2 regions of the Lysinibacillus sp. genome follow, and region 2 is predicted to be linked to the other one. Evidence: a T-box and tRNA genes for the amino acid it is inferred to sense, from the RefSeq annotation. Region 2 holds a T-box; the other holds one or more tRNA genes.

Region 1 (11,165 bases), on a different contig from region 2:
ATCCATTGGCGAAATTGCTCCCTGAAGTACATGGTACATGCCGTTATAGTCACGCATTTTTTCCATTGCAATAACATCTTTTGTATCTTGTACAACACAAATAATAGAATGATCTCGTTGCTTATCTGAGCAAATATGACATGGATCTACATCCGTTATATTGCCACAAACAGAACAGTAGCTCAGATTTCGTTTAGCATCAATGAGTGCTTTAGAGAAAGATAATACATCGTCTTCCTTCATTGATAACACAAAAAACGCCAGACGAGCCGCAGTTTTCGGCCCGATACCTGGCAATTTCATAAAACTATCGATCAATTTAGATATTGGTTCTGGGTAGTACATAATGAATACCTCCTAGAATGGAAGGTTTAAGCCTTGAGTGAATTTCCCCATTGTTGAATTCGTTTTTTCTTCTACTTTTTTCAACGCTTCATTTGTAGCGATAACAATTAGGTCTTGTAACATTTCGATGTCTTCAGGATCTACCACAGATTCATCAAGATTTACGGATACAACCTCGCGCTGACCTGAAACAGTTACTTTTACCATGCCGCCGCCTGCAACACCCTCAAATTGCTCAGCATTTAATGCTTCTTGAGCCTCCATCATTTCCTTTTGCATTTTTTGCATCTTTTTCATCATACCTTGCATATTTCCCATTCCACGCATAAATGTTTTCCTCCTAAAAATTTAATCTTCAATAATTTCAACAAAGTCTTTACCAAAGAGTTTTTCAGCCTCTGTCACAAGTGGGTCTTGTGAAGCAAGAGGTTGAGCATCGTCGATAAATGGTTCTTCTGGCATTTCTGCCGGTGGTGGCTCTAATAATTCCTCCCCATGTTCTGAAGCCGTTAATGTTTTCTTTTGCTGCAGACCATGATCACGAATAAATTCTTCACGCATCTTTAACCAGGATTCTTCCGGTATACAAAGCATCTCGTACATTGTGCCAGTTTGTCCCGCAATTAGTTGTGTAAAGTGAGCCTTTAAAGATTGGTTATCAGCAACCATCTGACAATGAATATCATACTTGAATTTTAACACAAAAGCACTCGAAGATGCCGCAACAGGCTCGGCTTCTGCCAAAAGAGCAGATTGTGATTTTTGCATTTGACTTAATGCTTGCGCCCACACCGATTTTATACGTTGCACATCTTGTTTTGTTGCATCTTTTAGTATTTCTTGAATACGACCAGTCGGTGCTTTATAGCCATTCGGACTTTTAGCACGAGGCCGCTGCTCTTTTTGGGCTGGTGATGTTTGTGCTGGTGCCCCAGTTTGCAATTGTAAGGATAATTGCTGAACCATCTGCTCAAGCGCAACAATTTTTTGAGTGACCTCTGGGCTTTGCGTCATTTCATTGGTAGCCATCGTTGAATGGGCGACCCCTCCTGAAAACTGTACCATTTTAAGTAATGCTGTTTCTAAGTAAATTTTCGTATGGTGAGAGAAGCGCATCTCTTGCTGTGTTTTTGCGAGAATATCTATATAGCCATAAAGCATATCTGGCGCGAATTCATGTGCTAAAGTAAATACACGTTCCTCGGGGGACACAAGCTCTAAGAGTTCAGCTAAATCATCACTTGTTTGAAGTAATAATAAATCACGGAAAAAGGTAATTAAATCCTCCGAAAGACGCAAAGGGTCCTTTCCATCGGCTATAAGTTGCTCTAAAAGCGCAAGCATTTGTGCAACATCTTTCATCTTGAGTGCCTCAGCTAAATCATAGAAAACATCCTGACTAATTGAACCTGTAACTAACAACGTATCCTCAAGCTTTAACTTTTCTCCGCTGAAAGACACAACTTGATCCAATAAACTTAAAGCATCGCGCATTCCCCCAGCTGCAGATTGTGCGATAACCTTTAAGCCTTGTTCTTCATATGGTAAATCAATATCCTCTAAGACAACCTTCATTCGTTCAATAATATCATTTGTAGAAAGTCGCTTAAAATCAAAGCGCTGACAACGAGAAATAATCGTTGCAGGCAATTTATGAGGCTCTGTCGTTGCTAAAATAAATACAGCGTGAGGGGGTGGTTCTTCTAAAGTTTTTAAAAGAGCATTAAAAGCACTTGTAGAAAGCATATGTACTTCATCAATGATGTACACCTTGTATCTACTGCTAGCAGGAGCAAAACGTACTTTCTCTATAATATCTCTAATTTCCTCAACACGTGAATTCGAGGCAGCGTCAAATTCAATGACATCTGGATGAGATCCATCAGTAATACTTAGACAAGTAGCACATTCATTGCAAGGTTCTTTTGATGGTGCATGTTCACAATTTAATGCTTTCGCAAAAATTTTAGCTGTACTTGTTTTCCCAGTACCACGTGGCCCAGAGAATAAGTAAGCATGTGTGGTTTTATTCGCTAGGAGAGCATTCTGTAGCGTTCTTTTGACATGAGCTTGACCTGACATTTCTCGAAAAGATTGTGGTCGATACACACGATAAAATGCTTGATACGTCACTATATTTCTCTCTCCTTTTCCATGTAATTGAGTAGTTTTATTATAGCATTTGCTATCTTATATAGAAAATGAAGTTATTGATTAAATATAAAAAAGCACCCGCCTATAGTAGACGGATGCTTTGAATTGGCAATTTCATGCCGTGCACCTTTCCTTGACAGCCGCACATAAGCGTTACTCTTGTCGTTAGCTCGGATTAGGCAACCCCGCGGCACATGGATAAGACCACTTAATGCTGCTTCCTTCCGGACCTGACATGGTTCATGGGTATCCATTGCGCAGGACCCAATCGTCAACACTACGTGCAAAAGGCAGACCAAACAATACGGACAGCCTCGAAAAAGGAATTCAGTCTCGCTAGAGCGGATTGCGAGTTACAGGACACCGCTACCTTCCCACCTAGCACGGCAATAACTAGTATACTGACAGTTTGTATAAATTGCAACTTAATGCACAAATTATTTATTTCCAAATCATTTTTAATCTTCCTATATTTTTTTAAAAAAATATATTGACGGCTTTCTCAAGTTGTGATAAATTTATTTTTGTCGATAAGACAACAGAGCAATATAACATGGAGGTATACCCAAGTCTGGCTGAAGGGATCGGTCTTGAAAACCGACAGGCGGGTAACACCGCGCGGGGGTTCGAATCCCTCTACCTCCTCCAGTTTTAAATTTCCGACTACGAATGTAGCCGTTTTTTTTTTGCCAAAATTGTATGTATTACTTGTTAGATACCACTTCCGCCTCGGTTGTGGTATTTTTTATTATATGAATGATGGGAGGTAGTTACAATGCAATCGAAATTATTTATGACGCGCGCTTCCCTTACTTGGATTTTCCTTATTGCTGTCATGACTGCAATTGGTAGTGAGATTAAAATTATGCCTTTTGCTAATACATCTTTCCGTTTTGGTTTAGGAACCATCATATTCTTTTTATGTACATTAATTAAACCTACACCCATTATTTTAGCTGGTGTTGCTACAAGTATAGTGACAACCTTTTTCCGTGTTTTTACTTCCTCATTACATGATGTTGCTATTTCAGAGAGTATATTTAACCATTTACCAGCGGCTTTATTTTATGTATTGTTTGCAGTATGCCTACAAATTTTAGATATCCAACAATACAGAGAAAAACCATTAAAGCTTGGTTTACTCGTCGCCTTTAGTGAGGTCATTAGTAATTTAGCAGAGCAAATTTTCCGCTTTTTTGTACAAACCTATACTTTTTTATTTCTTCATGACCTCCTGATTCTTTTAGCGGTCGCATTATTACGTAGTTTTTTTGTAGTCGGTGTGTATAGCTCTATTTTGATAGCAGAACAAAAAAAGCGTGTACAAGAAATGCTCAATATTGGATCCGACCTCTATGTAGAGACCCTGTATTTAAAAAAGTCCATGAATCATATTGAAACGATAACAGCTAGTGGATTTGAGTTATACCGACAGTTAAAAATTAAAGGTTATCGAGCGGAAAGTTTGCAAGCGCTTCATATTGCCCAGGAAATCCATGAAGTGAAAAAGGATTCACAGCGTATTTATGCTGGTATTTCTAAAATTGTTGGCGAAAGGAACTTCGGCCCTTTTGTATTATCTGAATTATTACATTATATTGAAGAAGGCAATAGTAAGTATGCTGAATTACTTGGTAAGAGTATACAATTCAAAACAACAATAGACTTTGATTTTCAAACAAAGGAACATATTGCATTACTTGCTCTTTTAAATAATTTATCTGCTAATGCAGTTGAAGCTATCGAAGGACAAGGTATCATATCTATTGCTATTCAACGCCAAGAGGATAATACTGTAATAACAGTATGTGATAATGGAAAAGGAATTTCTCAACAAGATTTATCTATTATCTTTGAACCTGGATACACCACGAAATATAATGATGATGGTGTAGCAGCAACTGGCATTGGGCTTTCACATGTTGCTGAACTAATAGAAAAATTAAAAGGCTCAATATCCGTTGAATCAAACAATCAATACACAACGTTTAAAATCACAATTCCTACGCAAACTATTCAAACGGGAGAGACTTAAATGAGGTATTTTATTGTAGACGATGATCGTGCAAGTCGTGTTATGTTAAAACAAATTATTGAAGATAGTGGGTTAGGTACAGTTATTGGTGAGGCTCGTAATGGTGAGGATGCCATACCACAAATTTTAATGACTCAGCCAGAGTTTGTGCTGATTGATTTACTGATGCCAAAACTTGATGGAATAGCAACAGTCGAACACCTTATTCAAAATCGCTTCGAGGGGCAATTTATCATGATTTCACAAGTTGTGAATAAGGAAATGGTCGGTGAGGCTTATGAACAAGGAATCGATTTCTTCATTCATAAACCAATTAACCGAATAGAAGTAGAAAATGTTTTGAAAAAAACTACTGAACAATTTCGACTAAAAAATTCTCTGTTAGTTATACGCCAATCACTTACTAATATTGAATTAAGTGAACAAAAGGCAAATAAAGCAACATCCCGAGACCATATTCAATCCATATTAAACGATATGGGAATTGTCGGTGAAATTGGTAGCGAAGATATTATAGCTATTATTGAAACATTACTTGCTCATCAGCATAAGATTGCACCACTTCCTCCATTAAAGGAGCTTTATGAGGAAATTGCCGCTGTTACAAAGGCTACACCTGATGAAATTTTGAAGGAAAGTAAAGCTATAGAACAGCGTGTGCGTAGAACAATACTAGCTGCCATGATTAATCTCGCTAATTTAGGTGTTGTTGATTACACTAACTCCGAATTTGAATACTATGCCCCGCGCTACTTCGATTTTAAAGAAATTCGTCAACTCATGACACAGATTGAAGACCATGATAATCGTAAAGCAAAAGTCAATATTAAGAAGTTTATTCAAGTGTTATATTCAGACATTTTAACAAAAGTAAATTAATTTTCTCGGATTTTGTCGGATTCCATAAGTCCTCCGTATTATTAAAGTAAGGCGTGTCCTAAAAATTTAATATTAGGGGGTACAAAGGGTTTGAAGAAGAAATTTAAAATCAGTCTAGCCGCTCAAATTTTAATCGGTTTGATTTTAGGGATCATTATTGGTGGTATCTTTTACGGGAACCCCAAGATTGAGACATATTTACAACCATTAGGGGATATCTTTTTACATCTTATTAAGATGATTGTTGTACCGATTATTATTTCTACATTAATCGTTGGTGTAGCTGGTACTGGAGACATGAAACAGCTTGGGCGATTAGGCGGGAAATCCATTATTTACTTTGAGATTATTACGACAGTAGCAATCGTAGTTGGATTACTTTCCGCAAACTTATTCCATCCTGGTACAGGTATTAACATGAGTGAACTATCTCAGGGGGATATTTCGAAATATGTAACAACTACTGAAGAAGTACAGCATGAGGGACCATTTGATATTATTGTAGGGATTGTCCCAACAAATATTATCCAGTCTATGGCTGAAGGTAATATGCTTGCGATTATTTTCTTCTCAGTTATTTTTGGTTTAGGGGTTGCTGCAGTTGGAGAACGAGGAAAACCAGTCTTAGACTTCTTCCAAGGGGTAGCAGACGCTATGTTCTGGGTAACTAACCTCGTAATGAAATTTGCTCCAATTGGGGTATTTGGTTTAATTGGTGTAACCGTTTCCAAATATGGATTCGCTTCACTGGTACCACTTGCTAAATTAGCTATCCTTGTTTATGCAACGATGCTATTCTTTATCTTTGTCGTTCTTGGACTTGTAGCAAAATTTGCAGGAATCAGCATCTTCTACTTAATTAAAGTATTAAAAGATGAGTTAATTTTAGCCTTTTCAACAGCAAGTTCTGAAGCTGTATTACCACGTATTATGTTAAAAATGGAGAAATTGGGTGCTCCAAAGGATATCGTATCCTTTGTTATTCCAACAGGTTACTCCTTTAACTTAGATGGATCCACGCTATACCAAGCGATTGCAGCATTATTTATTGCGCAAATGTACGGTATTCACCTAAGCATTGGTGAACAAATTACGTTAATGCTTGTATTGATGGTTACTTCTAAAGGGATTGCAGGTGTTCCAGGCGTATCATTCGTAGTACTTCTAGCAACTTTAGGTACTGTCGGCATTCCACTTGAAGGACTAGCATTTATTGCTGGTATTGACCGTATTCTTGATATGGGACGTACTGTTGTGAACGTAATTGGTAACTCATTAGCATCATTAGTTATGGCTAAATGGGAAGGCCGTTTCGATCGCGAAAAGATGAAAAATTACTTTAAAGATAATGAAAATTTAGCGTAATTTAAAAAAACTCTCACGATGTTGGATGGCATCGTGAGGGGTTTTTTTACTTTCCAAGCACTTTATCTAAATAGGCAATGATCGATTCTTTTCCGTTTGCATGTGCCTCCTGTGCACGTGCCGCATCTTTTTCAAGTTTAGACTCTGCGGCTGCTACTATTCTTTCTGCATCTTCCATTGGTACGACAATAACGCCATCTACATCCCCAATAATATAATCACCAGGATGAACGGTTACTCCTCCAACGGCAATTGGAATATTTACTTGGCCACCACCATTTTTGTTGCCAGCTGCTACTGTTGTACCTAAAGCGAAAATAGGGAAATCCAACTCTCGAATCGCTGCTATATCACGGATCACTCCATCCACCACAAAACCTTGGACGCCCAGTCCCTTTGCTAAGGAAATAACGAAATCGCCCGCTACAGCTCGATTAGTATTTCCTTTTGCATCAATTACTAAGATATCCCCTTCATTGGCCGCTCTGATCGCTTCCAATACTGCACCATTCTCACCATCTGGTAAACGTACAGTTACTGCTCGTCCAGCTATTTTAAAATGATCGGCTAGTGGTTTAATTTCACTTCGCAAATTGGTATGCCCGCCTGTCGCATCAGATATAGCTGTCGTTGGTAGATGCTGAAAACTTACTTCCACTTTTGTCATACATAACACCCCTATTATTATGATTGATGAAAGCCTTACACCTATTATTGTAAATAAGAACCATATACTATTTCAATCTTTCTCGGATACTAAAGGAAACTTTTGTTAAGCCCATATTTTCTTATGAATGATACTATTAAATGATTTCGATAAACTGCTTTGATTGCTCATCTAATGCTTCAGCAGCAGATGCAATTTCATTAAAATCATTTGTCGTGACGGTAATTTGTTGATTCGTCTTATCTACTTTTTCAGCAATTCTTGTAATACTATCTGTCACTTGTCCGATTTCCCGTTCTATCCCCTCAACATTCTCCTTCACTTGTGAAATGGACTGCTCAACCCTAACTGAAAGCTTTCGTACCTCTTTGGCCACGACATCAAAACCTCTACCATATTCTCCTGCTCTAGCTGCTTCAATAGCTGCATTTAAAGCTAATAAGTTTGTTTGTGAGGCAATCTCTTGAATAGTCTTCACAATCCCTTTAATAGAATCTGCTTGTTTTTGAAGCTTCACGAGGTTACTAACATTTTCATTAGACTCTTGTGAAACCGCTTTAATTGTTTTTAGTAAGTCTTGGCTATTTTGAATACCTGTCTCAGAACGATGATAAAGCTCTTTAGACATGCCTTTCAATTTGTCTGCTACATTTACTATTTCATTTTGACGCTCAGTAATATTGGTCGCAATTTTAGAGACACCAATTACTTGTCTTGTATTGTTTGCAAAAACCGGCATATATGTTGCCTCAAGCCAAATGATATTGCCATTCGCATCCATTCTCTCAATTTTATCCTGATAACTGTTTCCTACTGTTAAATTGCGCCAAAACTTATCATACTCCATACTATTACTGAAATCGGGGAGACAAAATTCTTTATGATGCTTTCCTAGCATCTCTTGTACTGTATAGCCTAGCGTTTGAGCGAATAGCTCATTTACATAGGCTACTTTTCGATCCATATCAAAACGAATAATTGCAATATTACGTTCAATGGCTTGAACTACTAAATCATCGGTTACTTGAGCCTCTACACTGTGCATAAACAATACCCCTTTTACTATTTTTTTACTTATAATAATTTATTTTACTTTTATATTCGGTAAAAAACATGGGTAATGTTTCACCCATGTTTTTTTAATAAGCTCAATATCTCTTCCGAAGAAGTAGCTACGCAAAAAAGTTCTTTTTGTTCAGCACGTATAAAACCTTCCTCCAACATGATTTTGAAATGCTGTAAGAGGGCATCATAAAATCCATGGACATTATATAAAATGACAGGCTTGGCATGAAGTCCAATTTGTGCCCAGGTAAATACCTCAAAGTATTCATCTAAAGTACCTGCACCCCCAGGAAGAGCGATAAATGCATCAGCCAACTCTGCCATCTTTGCTTTACGAATATGCATTGAATCTACAAAATGAATCTCTGTTAATGAGGCATGAGCCAATTCTCGCTTCTGTAAGTGAGTTGGCATCACACCAATTACTTCTCCACCCGCTGCTAAAACAGCATCTGCAACCTTACCCATTAATCCTGTTTTAGAACCACCATAGACAACACCATGGCCGTTTTTCGCTAGTGAAGTACCTAGCTCAGAGGCCTTTTCAGCAAAAATGGGACTTTTCCCTAAACCGGATCCACAATACACTGCAATTCTTATAATAATCCCTCCTATTCAAAAAACGTGAAACAATCAGCTACATATTGTCTCACGTTTTTTGGTCATTTATTATAATTCTATTTTCGTAAATGGCTTGTTTGTTTTAGCATATGACTGATACGGCTCACAATTGATTCAATGGCATCAGGATTTTTTAATAAATCATAATCATTAATATCTAAACGTAGAACTGGACAGGAGTTAAAATTATTAATCCAGTTTTCATAGCGTTCATGCATTTCTATCCAATAATCATTTGGTGTTTGTTGCTCCATTGCTCGTCCACGTTCTTGAATACGTCCAATAACTGCATCAATTGGTCCCTCAAGATAGACAAGCAAATCGGGATGTGGGAAATATGGTGTCATCACCATAGCATCAAACAGATTCGTATACGTTTCATAATCAGTTGGGCTCATTGTCCCTTTATCAAAATGCATCTTAGCAAAAATGCCAGTATCCTCATAAATGGATCGATCTTGTATAAATCCTCCACCATATTCAAAAATACGCTTCTGTTCTTTAAAACGCTCTGCTAAAAAGTAAACTTGTAAATGAAAGCTCCATTTTTCAAAGTCCTCATAAAATTTATCAAGATATGGATTTGTATCTACTTTTTCAAATGATGTACGAAAATTTAGTGCTTCTGCTAACGCCTTTGTCATCGTTGATTTTCCTACACCCACTGTACCAGCAATCGTGATAACGGTTTGAGGAGGAATATCGTACTTCTCTCTTAAATTCATTATTGCAAACTCCTTTGTTGTAACGTGTCTTTAATTATCTTTAAAACGTAATTTAAATCATGTGGATTTTTGACAAAATCAAGCTGATCCCCATTAAATCGAATAACTGGAATTTCAGGATGCATTTCCTCAAAATGCTCGATAAACGAATGATAATCAGCCACAAGCTGCTCCATATAATCACGTGAAATCATCTTTTCAAATTCTCGGCCACGCATCGCGATACGCTTCATTAATGTTTCGACGCTAGCTTGTAAATAAACCACTACATTTGGAACAGGCATATCTTTTGTTAAAATCCCATATATTTCCTCGTATTTCTCGTACTCAGTTGGTGCCAATGTTCGCTTGGCAAATATTAAATTTTTAAAAATATGGTAGTCTGCTACAACAGGTTTGGCTTCTGCTAATCGAAACTTTTTTATATCAGTTAATTGTTTATAACGATTACAAAGAAAGAACATTTCGGTTTGGAAACTCCATTCCTCTATGTTTTCATAAAATTTATTTAAAAAAGGGTTTTCGTCTACAATTTCTTTTAATAGATGGTAATTTAATGTTGCTGCTATCTCTTTCGATAAAGAGGTTTTACCAACACCAATCGGACCTTCTACCGTAACAAATGGAACCGTCACTAGAAGTTCCTCCTTTTATTCTATGGATTCTATCATCGTGCCCCGCTCGCTGACACCTCATTTATTAAATGAATCAGTACCGTTCATTGTATCATAGTGGGAAAATGAAAAACAGAATCAACCTATTATTCTAGTAAATTTAAAAGTGAAATTTCTCCTCCAAATAAATAAAAAAGACATCGAGAATATACTTCTCAATGCCTTTCATACTTTATAATTTTACTCGCTGTAATCGTAATGCATTTAATACTACCGATACCGAGCTGAAAGCCATCGCAGCACCAGCTACCCATGGAGCAAGTAGACCAATTGCAGCAATAGGAATACCTAATGTATTGTATGCAAAAGCCCAAAATAGATTTTGTTTGATATTACGCATTGTTTTGCGACTCATCAGAATGGCATCTGCGATACTATTTAAGTCGCCACGAATAAGTGTAATGTCTGCCGCTTCCATCGCCACATCAGTTCCTGTACCAATGGCCATTCCGATATTGGCAGTTGCCAGCGCAGGCGCATCATTAATGCCATCGCCCACCATTGCTACTTTTTTTCCTTGAGCTTGTAGCTTTTTCACCTCATCTGCCTTGCCTTCTGGTAAGACTTCAGCAATCACATGATTTACTCCTACCTCTGAGCCTATTGCTTGAGCTGTACGTTCATTGTCACCCGTC
Region 2 (11,165 bases):
ATGCCATTCAGCACTGCAGCTAATATTTCAAATCGTTTATAACCATAGGTCTTACTATAACTAGCAGCTTTTTCTCCAAACGTAAAAGCTAACATGGCAATGCCCAAAGAAATAGAGTCACTTAACATATGCCCTGCGTCTGATAGCAGAGCCAAACTATTTGTTAAAAAGCCACCAATCGCTTCAACTATCATATACCCTGTAATAATAATAAATGACAGTAATAATACTTTTTTATTTGCGCCATGAGTATGATCATGAGCGTGATCGTGATGATGTCCCATTTTTATTCCTCCCATTATTTAGTTATGAGCTGCATGCTCAATTGCCTGTTTTAGTAAATTCATAATGTGATCGTCGTCCTTGGAATAATACAGTGTTGTTCCTTCTCTTCTAAACTTCACTAACCGTAAATTTTTTAGAAAACGTAATTGATGGGAAACGGTTGATTGCCCTAAATCTAAAATATCCGCAATATCATTTACAGAATGTTCATCTTTGCATAGTAAGTTTAAAATTCGAATGCGAGTTGGATCACTTAATGCCTTAAAGGTTTGAGATACTACAAATAGTGTTTCTTCATCTAAATGCTGATCAGCGTTTTTCTGTGCTTCTAAACTTGTTAATTTATCATCCATAAAAGTTTACCCTACCCTTCAATATTTATATATGAGCATGTGTTCATATATAAATATATATGGTTATATTAGGAATGTCAACGCTAAAAGTAGCAATTACCAATCCAGCACGCTACACTACTATTAAGGAGAGATATGAGTGGATATTTTTGAAACAGATCGCTTTTTTATGAAGCAAGCATTAGAGGAAGCACATCTGGCTGCTTCACTTGGAGAAGTTCCGATTGGCGCAGTACTTGTTTATGAGGGAACTGTTATTGCACGTGCCCATAATTTAAGAGAAACAACACAAAATGCGACTACCCATGCTGAGCTGTTGGTTATTCAAGAAGCCTGCAAAAAAATAGGTAGTTGGCGTCTCGAAGATACAACACTTTATGTTACATTAGAGCCTTGCCCTATGTGTGCAGGAGCTATTCTACAATCTCGAGTGCCCCGTGTTGTTTATGGTGCAAGAGACCAAAAGGCTGGCTGTGTCGATTCCCTTTATCGTTTATTAAATGATGAACGTTTTAATCATGAATGTGATGTAACAGAAGGTGTTTTAGCTGAAGAGTGCGGGAAAATTTTAACTGACTTTTTTAAAGCTTTACGAGAGCGTAAAAAAGCTGCGAAAAAGGCACGAATTGCTGAAATCACCGAGAATGATGGAGCCATAAACTAAAGAAGGTGCCTCCTAATGAGACACCTTCTTTTTTATATTTAAGGGAATGGCAAGCAAAGTACCACCGTTTGCCTCCTGTAAACTTACCACTTGTATCTTCATTTTCTGAGCCATAAAGCTGTGTAAAAATATTATCCTCTGCTAATGTCGAACAGTTTAATGTAATAAACGGCTTTGTAAAAAGCTCGCTTTCATTATAAATACCCTGAGCGACAATATCTTCCCCTGACCCTGTTTCCCCTGTCAGCAAAATCGGAGCGTTTTTTTCTTAGCACTACGACGAGCCTTTCTAGTTGGGCCTTCATCTGCATTGGTCGTTATAAAATCGTCTAGACGATAGGTTGTAAAAATTATCTCGGTATAGCTTATGTCCCAGGAAATTATCTAAGTATTTTATTTGCTTACTTTCATAAAAATGCTTTGAAAATTCAATTGCGCCAAAGGTTCTGCCTTGCTCTATAATAGGATTTGAGCTTAATGATAGATAACTAAAACCATTTAGAGTCGTTAATTGTTGTTCGTAATTTAAAATTGGTTGTCCTGTTTGCATCACTTTAAATATGGTACTTGTTTCAGATGATAAAATTTGATAATTATCAGTCACAGTACTGTGAAAAAATTCATCTGGTGTTAAGCCGATTGCCAATAATATATTTAAATATGCTAAATCATAAAAAATTGCACAGCCTTTATCATCTGTGAACATTATCAAATTCACTTAAGGCATGTGCGAAATGGTGTAAATCCATGAATATTCCCCAGTATAACGAATTTTCAAAAATTAGAGATTTCAATTTTGGACATCAAAAAAGCTATTTTAGATTTACCTGTTTAAAGGATCGTCTAAAATAGCTTTTACATGTTATTTAATTAGGCGCAATTACTTCTTTACCACCCATGTATGGTCTTAAAACTTCAGGAATTACTACGCTTCCATCTGCTTGTTGGTAGTTTTCTAAAATAGCTGCAACTGTACGTCCAATCGCAAGACCTGAACCGTTTAATGTGTGAACATATTCTGGTTTTGCATTTGGCTCACGACGGAAGCGGATATTTGCTCGTCGTGCTTGGAAATCCTCAAAGTTAGAGCAAGAAGAAATTTCACGGTACATGTTTTGTGCTGGGATCCAAACTTCCAAATCATATTTCTTCGCTGCAGTAAATCCTAAATCAGCAGTACACATTTTTAGTTTACGATACGGTAAGCCTAGTAATTGCAGTACTTTTTCAGCATGACCTGTTAACAGCTCTAATTGCTCATATGACTCCTCTGGTTTTACAAAGCGTACTAATTCTACTTTGTTGAATTGGTGCTGACGGATTAAACCACGTGTATCACGACCCGCAGAGCCTGCCTCTGAACGGAAGCATGCACTGTATGCAGCAAAACCTTGGGGTAAAGCTTCAGCAGGTAAAATTTCATCACGGTAGAAGTTTGTAACTGGTACCTCTGCTGTTGGAATCATGAAATAATCTGTTTCCTCTAATTTAAATACATCTTCCTCAAACTTAGGTAACTGTCCTGTACCCGTTAAGCTATCGCGATTAACAATGACAGGTGGTAGCATTTCCTCATAGCCATGCTCTTCTGCATGTAAATCCATCATAAATGTCATAAGTGCTCGTTCTAAGCGAGCCCCAAGCCCATGGTAGAATAAGAAACGGCTACCCGTTACTTTTGCACCTCGTTCAAAGTCAACAATCTTCAAATCAGTAGCAAGATCCCAGTGTGCCTTAATGTCAAAATCAAATGTTGGAATTTCGCCCCAAGTATATTCTTCTACATTATCATCCTCTGTTGTGCCTACTGGTACAGATTCATGTGGAATGTTTGGCAAGCGCATCATCATATCTTTAAATCGCTCTTCTACATCATTTAGTTGAACATCTAGCTCTTTAATTTCATCGCCAACTTGACGCATACGAGCAATAACTTCATCTGCATTTTCCTTGTTGCGTTTCATAATTGAAATTTGTTCAGATACTTTATTTCGTTCTGCTTTTAATTCTTCTGTTTTAGCAATTAACTCACGACGCTTTGCATCTAAACCCTCAAAATCATCTAAGTTTCCTAAATCTTCATTACGTGTTAATAGCATTTCTTTAATTTCCGCGAAATTATCGCGTACGCGTTTAATATCTAACATAGTCATACCTCCAGTAGTTTAATGATGGGAATTGTTGCATCCTTTAAGTCTTGATATAATTTCGTCCGGCGGTTTATTCAAAAGTTCAATTTTAAATAAAAATAAACACAAAAAAGCCCCCATCCCTAAAAAGGGACGAGAGCTACCCGCGTTGCCACCCTAATTGATTAGGCATATGCCTAATCCACTTATTTCATAACGGCATTTCAGCCGGCAGCAGCCTACTTACATTACTTCGACTGTGCAACTCCAGGACGGATTCACAAGTGCTTTTATCAGCTTCCACCAACCGCTGACTCTCTAAAAAAAACGTGCTTGTTACTACTTCCCATCATCGTGTTCAGTTATTTAAATTTTAACCATACTGTACTATATGAAAACAAATTTTGCAAGTCATACCATAGAGGATACAAAATATTCTAGAATTCGTGAATCTCCGGTTAATTCTGGATGAAATGCACAACCCAATAAATGATTATCTCGCGCTAAGATAATTTTTCCTTCATATTCAGCAAGAATTTCAACATTTTTACCAACTGCTTTAATATGAGGCGCTCGAATAAATACCGCTGGAATGTCTATTCCTATTTTAGGGATATCCAGTTGTATTTCAAAGCTATCTACCTGACGACCAAATGAGTTTCGTGCGACTATGACATCCATAACTGCCAAATGTGCTTCATCATCCACTAGATGGCTAGCTAATAAAATTAATCCTGCACATGTCCCAAACATAGGCAAACCTTGCTGAGCAAGTTCACGAATCGGCTCTAGTAAGTCAAAGCGATCAAGCAATTTTCTCATGGTTGTGCTTTCCCCACCAGGTAACACAAGACCATCGAGGTTTATTAAATCTTTCTTATGTTTTACTTGGATGACTTCACAGTTAAGGGCTTCTAGCATTTTAACATGCTCACGTATAGCTCCTTGTAGTGCTAACACACCTATTCGTTTCATCCTACCAACCTCGCTCCTGCATACGTTCGCTTTGCCCAAGCTGTGCAATATCAATACCTTTCATTGGTATGCCAAGTTCCTTTGATATTTCTGCAATAAGCTTATAATCTTTATAATGGGTAGTCGCCTCTACGATAGCACGAGCAAATTTTTCCGGGTTTTCAGATTTGAAAATACCAGAACCAACGAAAACGCCATCAGCACCAAGTTCCATCATTAATGCAGCATCGGCTGGTGTAGCCACACCTCCTGCGGCAAAATTTACTACTGGTAAACGACCAAGACGTTTGATGTCTCTTAATAATTCGAAAGGAGCTCCTAATAATTTCGCCTCTGTCATTAGTTCATCCTCTGTCATGCCTACGATTTTACGTACCTGACCATTTACTTTGCGAATATGTCGAACTGCCTCCACAATATTTCCTGTTCCTGGTTCGCCCTTTGTACGTAACATGGATGCTCCTTCTCCAATTCGACGTGCTGCTTCTCCTAAATCACGACAGCCACACACAAACGGTACTGTATAATCACTTTTTAATAAATGGTACTCTTCATCGGCTGGTGTGAGGACCTCACTTTCGTCAATATAGTCTACACCCATTGCTTCTAAAACACGTGCTTCCACAATATGGCCAATACGGGCTTTTGCCATAACAGGAATAGAAACGGCCTCCATTACCTCCTCAACAATGCGAGGATCTGCCATACGTGCAACACCACCTGCTTTGCGAATATCTGAAGGTACTCTCTCTAATGCCATAACAGCAACTGCTCCAGCAGCTTCTGCAATTTTGGCCTGTTCTGCATTAATGACATCCATAATGACGCCACCCTTCTGCATTTCTGCCATCCCACGTTTTACTAGCTCTGTTCCTATTTGTTTCATTTTCTAACCTCCACCTTTATGATGAAATTTAGTATAATGGAAATTGACCATATAAAAATAACCAGTTTTCAAAATAATTATAAGGTCAGGAGGTTTTAAAACATGGATATGCTTTTATTTCAACTCGTAAAAAATAGTGATAAACCGCTGTATGATCAGCTTTATAACGGCATAAAGGAGGCCATTATTTCTAAGAAAATAGCTGTAGGAGAAAAATTACCATCAAAAAGGAAATTAGCTGATTTTTTGAATATTTCTCAAACAACCATTGAAATTGCCTATGCCCAATTACTGGCTGAAGGTTATATTATGTCCAAATCACGCATTGGCTATTTTGTAGAAGAAATTGATGAGCTTCCCTATATTCAGCAGGACTCTGAAACCTCTTTCAGAGAGCATCCTAAGAAAAAATCATACAAAATTGATTTTAATCCTGGTTCTATCGATATTGATGCCTTCCCATTCCAAACGTGGAGAAAGTATGCGAAAGAGCTTTTTGACGATACCTCAAAGGAATTATTACTAACAGGTGAACCACAAGGAGAACTTTCTTTACGCACTGAGATTGCTAATTATTTATATCAATCGCGTGGGGTAGTGTGTAATCCTGAGCAAATTGTTGTTGGCTCTGGTACTGAACAGCTTCTTCCTATGATTTTAAGACTTTTTAGTGATGATACCTGCTTTGCCTTAGAAAACCCAGGATACCCTGCCGTGCATCGCATGTTTTCACAGTATAAACGACAAGTTCAACCCATCGCCGTTGATGAAGAGGGAATTATTATTCATGAGCTTGAGAGAACAAGTGCTAATGTTGTTTACATTACGCCGTCACATCAATTCCCTACTGGCGCGGTATTATCTGCGACACGACGTGCACAGGCTTTAAATTGGGCGGCCCAAAGTTCCTCTCGCTATATTATTGAAGATGATTATGATTCAGAATTTCGTTATGCTGGTAAACCAATTCCTGCACTACATGCCTTAGATCGAAATGATAAAGTTATTTACATGAGCACCTTTACAAAATCATTAATGCCTTCTTTGCGTGTAGCTTATTTTGTACTTCCTCCTAAACTACTCGCAACATATAGTGATGTATTTAACTATTATTCTTCTACGGTGCCTCGTTTCGACCAACATATCGTGGCAAATTTTATGCGTGACGGTCATTTTGCAAAGCATCTCAATCGAATGCGCAAGGTTTATCGTAAAAAGCATGATAAGCTAACTTCTATATTAGAAAAGTATTCATCAACGATTAAAATTACTGGTGAGCAAGCCGGAATGCATATTTTATTAGATGTTCAACACACATTATCCGAGAAACAATTGCAACTGCTTGCTGCTCAATCAGAGATTGGGATTTATCCCTTATCTGATTATAGACTAGACCATTGTGAATCTTCACTAGCTCAATTTTTACTTGGCTTTGGTGGGATACCTGTTCATACAATTGAACGATCCATTGAACAATTGATGGATTGTTGGGAAATACAAAAAAATGACCCATCTAGTTAGTAGATGAGTCATTTTTTATTACGTTTCAATTAATTGTATTTGATAATGTTCAAACCAAGTATGAATTTGCCCTAGGTACGCTAAAAGCTGTGGCCCTGCCATTAGTTGCCCATACCAAGGGATCTTGAATGAGCTTCCTCCAGAGTCTATTAATTCTAAAAGTTTTTTGTTGTCAAATAGTTCATGTAGTATCGAATTTTTATTTTGAAGGATTTCTTTTAACCACTTTTGAATACCTGCTGTATAAACTGGGTGATACGTTTTAGGATAAGGGTTCTTTTTACGATACAACACCTCATCAGGCAATAACTGAGCCATCGATTTTCGTAGTAAACCCTTTTCTATGCCATCCAAGTTCTTCATTTCCCACGGAATATTCCAAGCATATTCCACAAGACGATGATCTGCAAAAGGAACACGTACCTCTAAACTTGCCCCCATACTCATACGATCCTTGCGCTCTAGCAAAGTCTGCATAAACCAAGTCATATTCAAATAAAACATTTCGCGATGTCTAGCTTCTTCAGAACTTTCTCCATCCAACAACGGTACTTCAGCTATTGTTTGCGTATATAGTTGATGTGCAAAGGATTCAATCTTTAATTTTTTATTCCACTTCTCTTGTAGCAATGCATTTCTTTCAGATAAAGATCGAATCCACGGAAAGCCAGTTGTCTTTTCTTTAAACCAAGGGTATCCACCAAAAATCTCATCTGCGCACTCCCCTGATAACGCTACTGTAAAATCTCTTTTTATCTCTCGGCAAAACCATAATAAGGATGAGTCTACATCTGCCATACCAGGTGAATCTCGGACAATGGCCGATTCAACTAATAAATCAATTAATTGTTGCTGAGTAATTTCCTCTGCGTGATGTGCCGTCTGAAATGTGTCAGTCATTTTTTGAATCCAGTACGTATCTGTTGATGTTTGGAAAGTATGTGGATTAAAAAAGCGTTCATTATCCTCATAATCAATAGAATAGGTATGCAATTGTTTATTTTGTTGTTGAAACCTATTTGCTGCAATACCGGTTATAATACTAGAATCCAATCCACCTGAAAGAAATGTACAGATAGGGACATCCGAAACCAACTGTCGTTCAATTGCATCAGTTAACAAAAAGCGAATGCGCTCAATAGTCTCGCCTAATGATTCTTCATGCTTTTGGCTATGTAACTGCCAATACTGCCACTTTCTTAAGCCTTCTCTAGTAAAACGCATAGCATACCCTGGTCTTAATTCTTCAATATCTTTAAAAAGTGTCTTGCCTGGTGCTCTTGAGGGCCCCACAGCCATCATACTTGCCAATCCTTCAGTATTTACACTTGCTTGAACCAATGGGTGTGCCAACAATGCTTTCACTTCAGATGCGAAAAGAACACCATCCTTTAATTCTGTATAATACAATGGCTTCACACCTAATCGGTCTCTGCATAAAAACAGTGATTGTGTTTGCTCATCCCATACACCAAAGGCAAATATGCCATTTAGAAAATCTACACATTGCTCTTTCCATTCAATATACGCAGTTAATAATACTTCTGTATCTGAATGTGTTGTAAAACTGTGCCCTCTTTTTTGAAGTTCTTTACGAACCTCTTCGGTATTATAAAGTTCGCCATTATATGTAATGACATAGTTTACCCCATCATGTATTTTTTTCATTGGCTGTTTACCACCAATTAGATCGATAACAGCTAGTCGTCGATGGCCAAATGCAATATGCTCACTACACCAAATATTTTCATCATCAGGCCCTCTCTTATTTAATGTTTGGGTCATTCGTTTTAAGATCATATCACTTGTTCTTAAATCCTTTTGAAAGCTAGCCCATCCTGTAATGCCACACATTTAGCCACATCCTTTCGCCTATTAGCGTATGCTGTACGGTTCAAAAATGTGAAAAAGCACATGAATGCTAAGTACATTCATGTGCTTATTTTTAATTATTAAAACAGTCCACCAACAAAGTCAGTAATGCCTCCCCATAAATTGCCGAAGAAGTTACCTACACCTTGGAAGAACAATGAGATACCGCTAGCGCGCTCTACAGCCTTTGTTGTGACAACATCAGATGAAATATCCTTGCCATCGATAAAGCCGTAATCTGTGCCTTCTGTGCGTTCAATAACAACCTTACCTACAACAGTATCCTTTTTAACATCTGCCTCTAAACTTTTTTTATCTAAAACCAATGTCGGTTTATATAAATCTTTATCAGAAGACTTAATCATAAATGAAATGGGTTCTTTTACCGCAATCGCTACTTTGTCTTCTTTACCTTTTGTCACTTTTACTGTTTTTTGACCTTTGAACGTATAGTTCGCTGGTAAAATTTCTTGCTTTGAGAATTGAGAAAAGCCATAGTTAAATAATTTTGCTGTTGCATCAAAACGAGCTTCATAAGATCCTTGTCCTTTTGCATCAACAGCCTTCATAACAACAGCAATCAAACGAGTACCATTGCGCTCTGCAGTACCTGTGAAACAATGACCTGCAAAGTTTGTTGTACCTGTTTTTAATCCATCTACACCTTCGTATTCATACACTAATCCAGGCAACATAAAGTTCCAGTTAGACATTTGAATTTCATCTTCAGTACCTTCACGGAACTTCTTTTTTGCAATTTTAGATGTCTCTAAAACCTTTGGATGATCTTTTAATAAATGATAAGCCAATTTTGCTACAGATTTAGCAGGCATCACATTTTCATCCTCTGGGCCTGTACCTGATGGGTGCATACCAAATAAATCAGCATTATTAAGGCCCGTTGCATTGACAAATTTATAGCCTTCTAAACCAAGTTCCTCTGCTTTTTTATTCATTAACTTTAAAAACTCAGTCTCAGAACCTGCAATCGTTTCAGCAATAGCTACTGTTGCCGCATTTGCAGAATAAATTGCCATTGCCTCGTATAATTCACGAATGGTATAAGTGCCATCTCTACGTAAAGGTACATTACTTAATGCACGATTTTGAGACATACGATACGTATAATCTGTTACGTGATATTCCTGATCCCATTTAACTGTTCCTGCATCAATTGCGTCCAATAACAGGAATTCAGTCATCATCTTTGTCATACTTGCAATACCTAGTGAAGTATCTGCATTTTGTTCATATAAAATTTTCCCTGAGTCTGCGTCAATTAAAATCGCAGCATCCACTGTTAATCCTAAATCTGTTTCCGCATGTGCCTGTGCAGGAATACCTGCAAAAATACTAATTAGTAAAACAGGAATTAGGAGTAAGCGTAATACGGTGTTCGTTTTCTTTTTCACCTCTAAAGCCCTCCAAAAAATAATCTTGTCCTCGACATTTTATCATAGATAACAACATACGTGTTGACTCTCTACCATAAAAAAATGCTCTCGCGCCATCTTTGTAGACGATGCGAAAGCATAAAAGTTGCAAGTAATAAATTACATTGAATAGTTTGGTGCTTCTTTTGTAATTTGTACATCATGTGGATGGGATTCACGAAGACCAGCACCAGTCATTCTAACAAATTGAGCTTTTTCTCGTAAATGCTCAAGATGTGGTGCTCCACAATAACCCATACCAGCACGAATGCCACCAATAAGTTGATAAATTGTATCTGCTAGTGGTCCTTTATATGGTAGGCGACCTTCAATACCTTCAGGCACTAATTTTTTCGCGTCTTCTTGGAAGTAACGGTCTTTTGAGCCTTTTTCCATTGCTCCAATAGAACCCATACCACGATAAACTTTGAAGCGACGTCCTTGGAAAATTTCTGTTTCTCCTGGAGATTCAGAAGTACCTGCTAGAAGTGAACCAAGCATTACCACATTTCCACCAGCTGCTAAAGCTTTTACGATATCACCAGAGTACTTAATACCACCATCGGCAATAATCGTTTTACCAAGCTCACGAGCTACTGTAGCACAATCATAAACTGCTGTAATTTGTGGTACACCTACACCAGCTACTACACGTGTAGTACAAATTGAACCTGGGCCAATACCAACCTTCACAACGTCTGCACCAGCTTCAAATAATGCACGTGCACCTTCTGAAGTTGCTACGTTACCAGCGATAATTTCTAATTCTGGATAAGTCTCACGGATTGAGCGAATTGTCTGTAATACGCCTTCTGAATGACCGTGAGCAGTATCGATTACTACAATGTCTACTTGTGCTTCTACAAGTTTTTCAATACGTACCATTGTATCTTTTGATACACCAACTGCTGCACCTACAAGTAAACGGCCATGTATGTCCTTAGCAGCATTCGGGAATTCAATTACTTTCTCGATATCTTTAATTGTGATAAGTCCAGTTAATCTACCTTCTTCATCTACAATCGGAAGTTTTTCGATTTTATATTG

What was found. The T-box of region 2 lies ahead of serS (serine--tRNA ligase). A T-box ahead of a tRNA ligase gene usually reads a tRNA of that ligase, here a tRNA-Ser.
Region 1: it has a tRNA-Ser gene. The T-box ahead of serS (serine--tRNA ligase) is inferred to sense a tRNA for this amino acid. The anticodon was not compared.

The regions. Positions count from the first base shown of each region.
Region 1 covers NZ_DAMDAY010000126.1:1,029-12,193, forward strand. The annotation lists gene recR (recombination mediator RecR) at 1-345, opposite strand, end outside; gene RT445_RS19875 (YbaB/EbfC family nucleoid-associated protein) at 358-672, opposite strand; gene dnaX (DNA polymerase III subunit gamma/tau) at 694-2,478, opposite strand; RNA gene ffs (signal recognition particle sRNA large type) at 2,619-2,886, opposite strand; tRNA gene RT445_RS19890 (tRNA-Ser) at 3,055-3,147, shown strand; gene RT445_RS19895 (sensor histidine kinase) at 3,275-4,534, shown strand; gene RT445_RS19900 (response regulator) at 4,535-5,413, shown strand; gene RT445_RS19905 (cation:dicarboxylate symporter family transporter) at 5,504-6,778, shown strand; gene RT445_RS19910 (RraA family protein) at 6,825-7,445, opposite strand; gene RT445_RS19915 (methyl-accepting chemotaxis protein) at 7,582-8,490, opposite strand; gene RT445_RS19920 (LOG family protein) at 8,571-9,098, opposite strand; gene RT445_RS19925 (deoxynucleoside kinase) at 9,188-9,856, opposite strand; gene RT445_RS19930 (deoxynucleoside kinase) at 9,856-10,491, opposite strand; partial or broken gene RT445_RS19935 (copper-translocating P-type ATPase) at 10,703-11,165, opposite strand, start outside.
Region 2 covers NZ_DAMDAY010000113.1:2,420-13,584, forward strand. The annotation lists gene RT445_RS18930 (cation diffusion facilitator family transporter) at 1-284, opposite strand, end outside; gene RT445_RS18935 (ArsR/SmtB family transcription factor) at 303-638, opposite strand; gene tadA (tRNA adenosine(34) deaminase TadA) at 778-1,302, shown strand; gene RT445_RS18945 (sigma 54-interacting transcriptional regulator) at 1,274-1,552, opposite strand; gene RT445_RS18950 (transcriptional regulator) at 1,604-2,008, opposite strand; gene serS (serine--tRNA ligase) at 2,169-3,449, opposite strand; T-box leader at 3,578-3,793, opposite strand; gene pdxT (pyridoxal 5'-phosphate synthase glutaminase subunit PdxT) at 3,843-4,406, opposite strand; gene pdxS (pyridoxal 5'-phosphate synthase lyase subunit PdxS) at 4,408-5,292, opposite strand; gene pdxR (MocR-like pyridoxine biosynthesis transcription factor PdxR) at 5,395-6,813, shown strand; gene asnB (asparagine synthase (glutamine-hydrolyzing)) at 6,832-8,667, opposite strand; gene RT445_RS18980 (D-alanyl-D-alanine carboxypeptidase family protein) at 8,766-10,097, opposite strand; gene guaB (IMP dehydrogenase) at 10,239-11,165, opposite strand, start outside.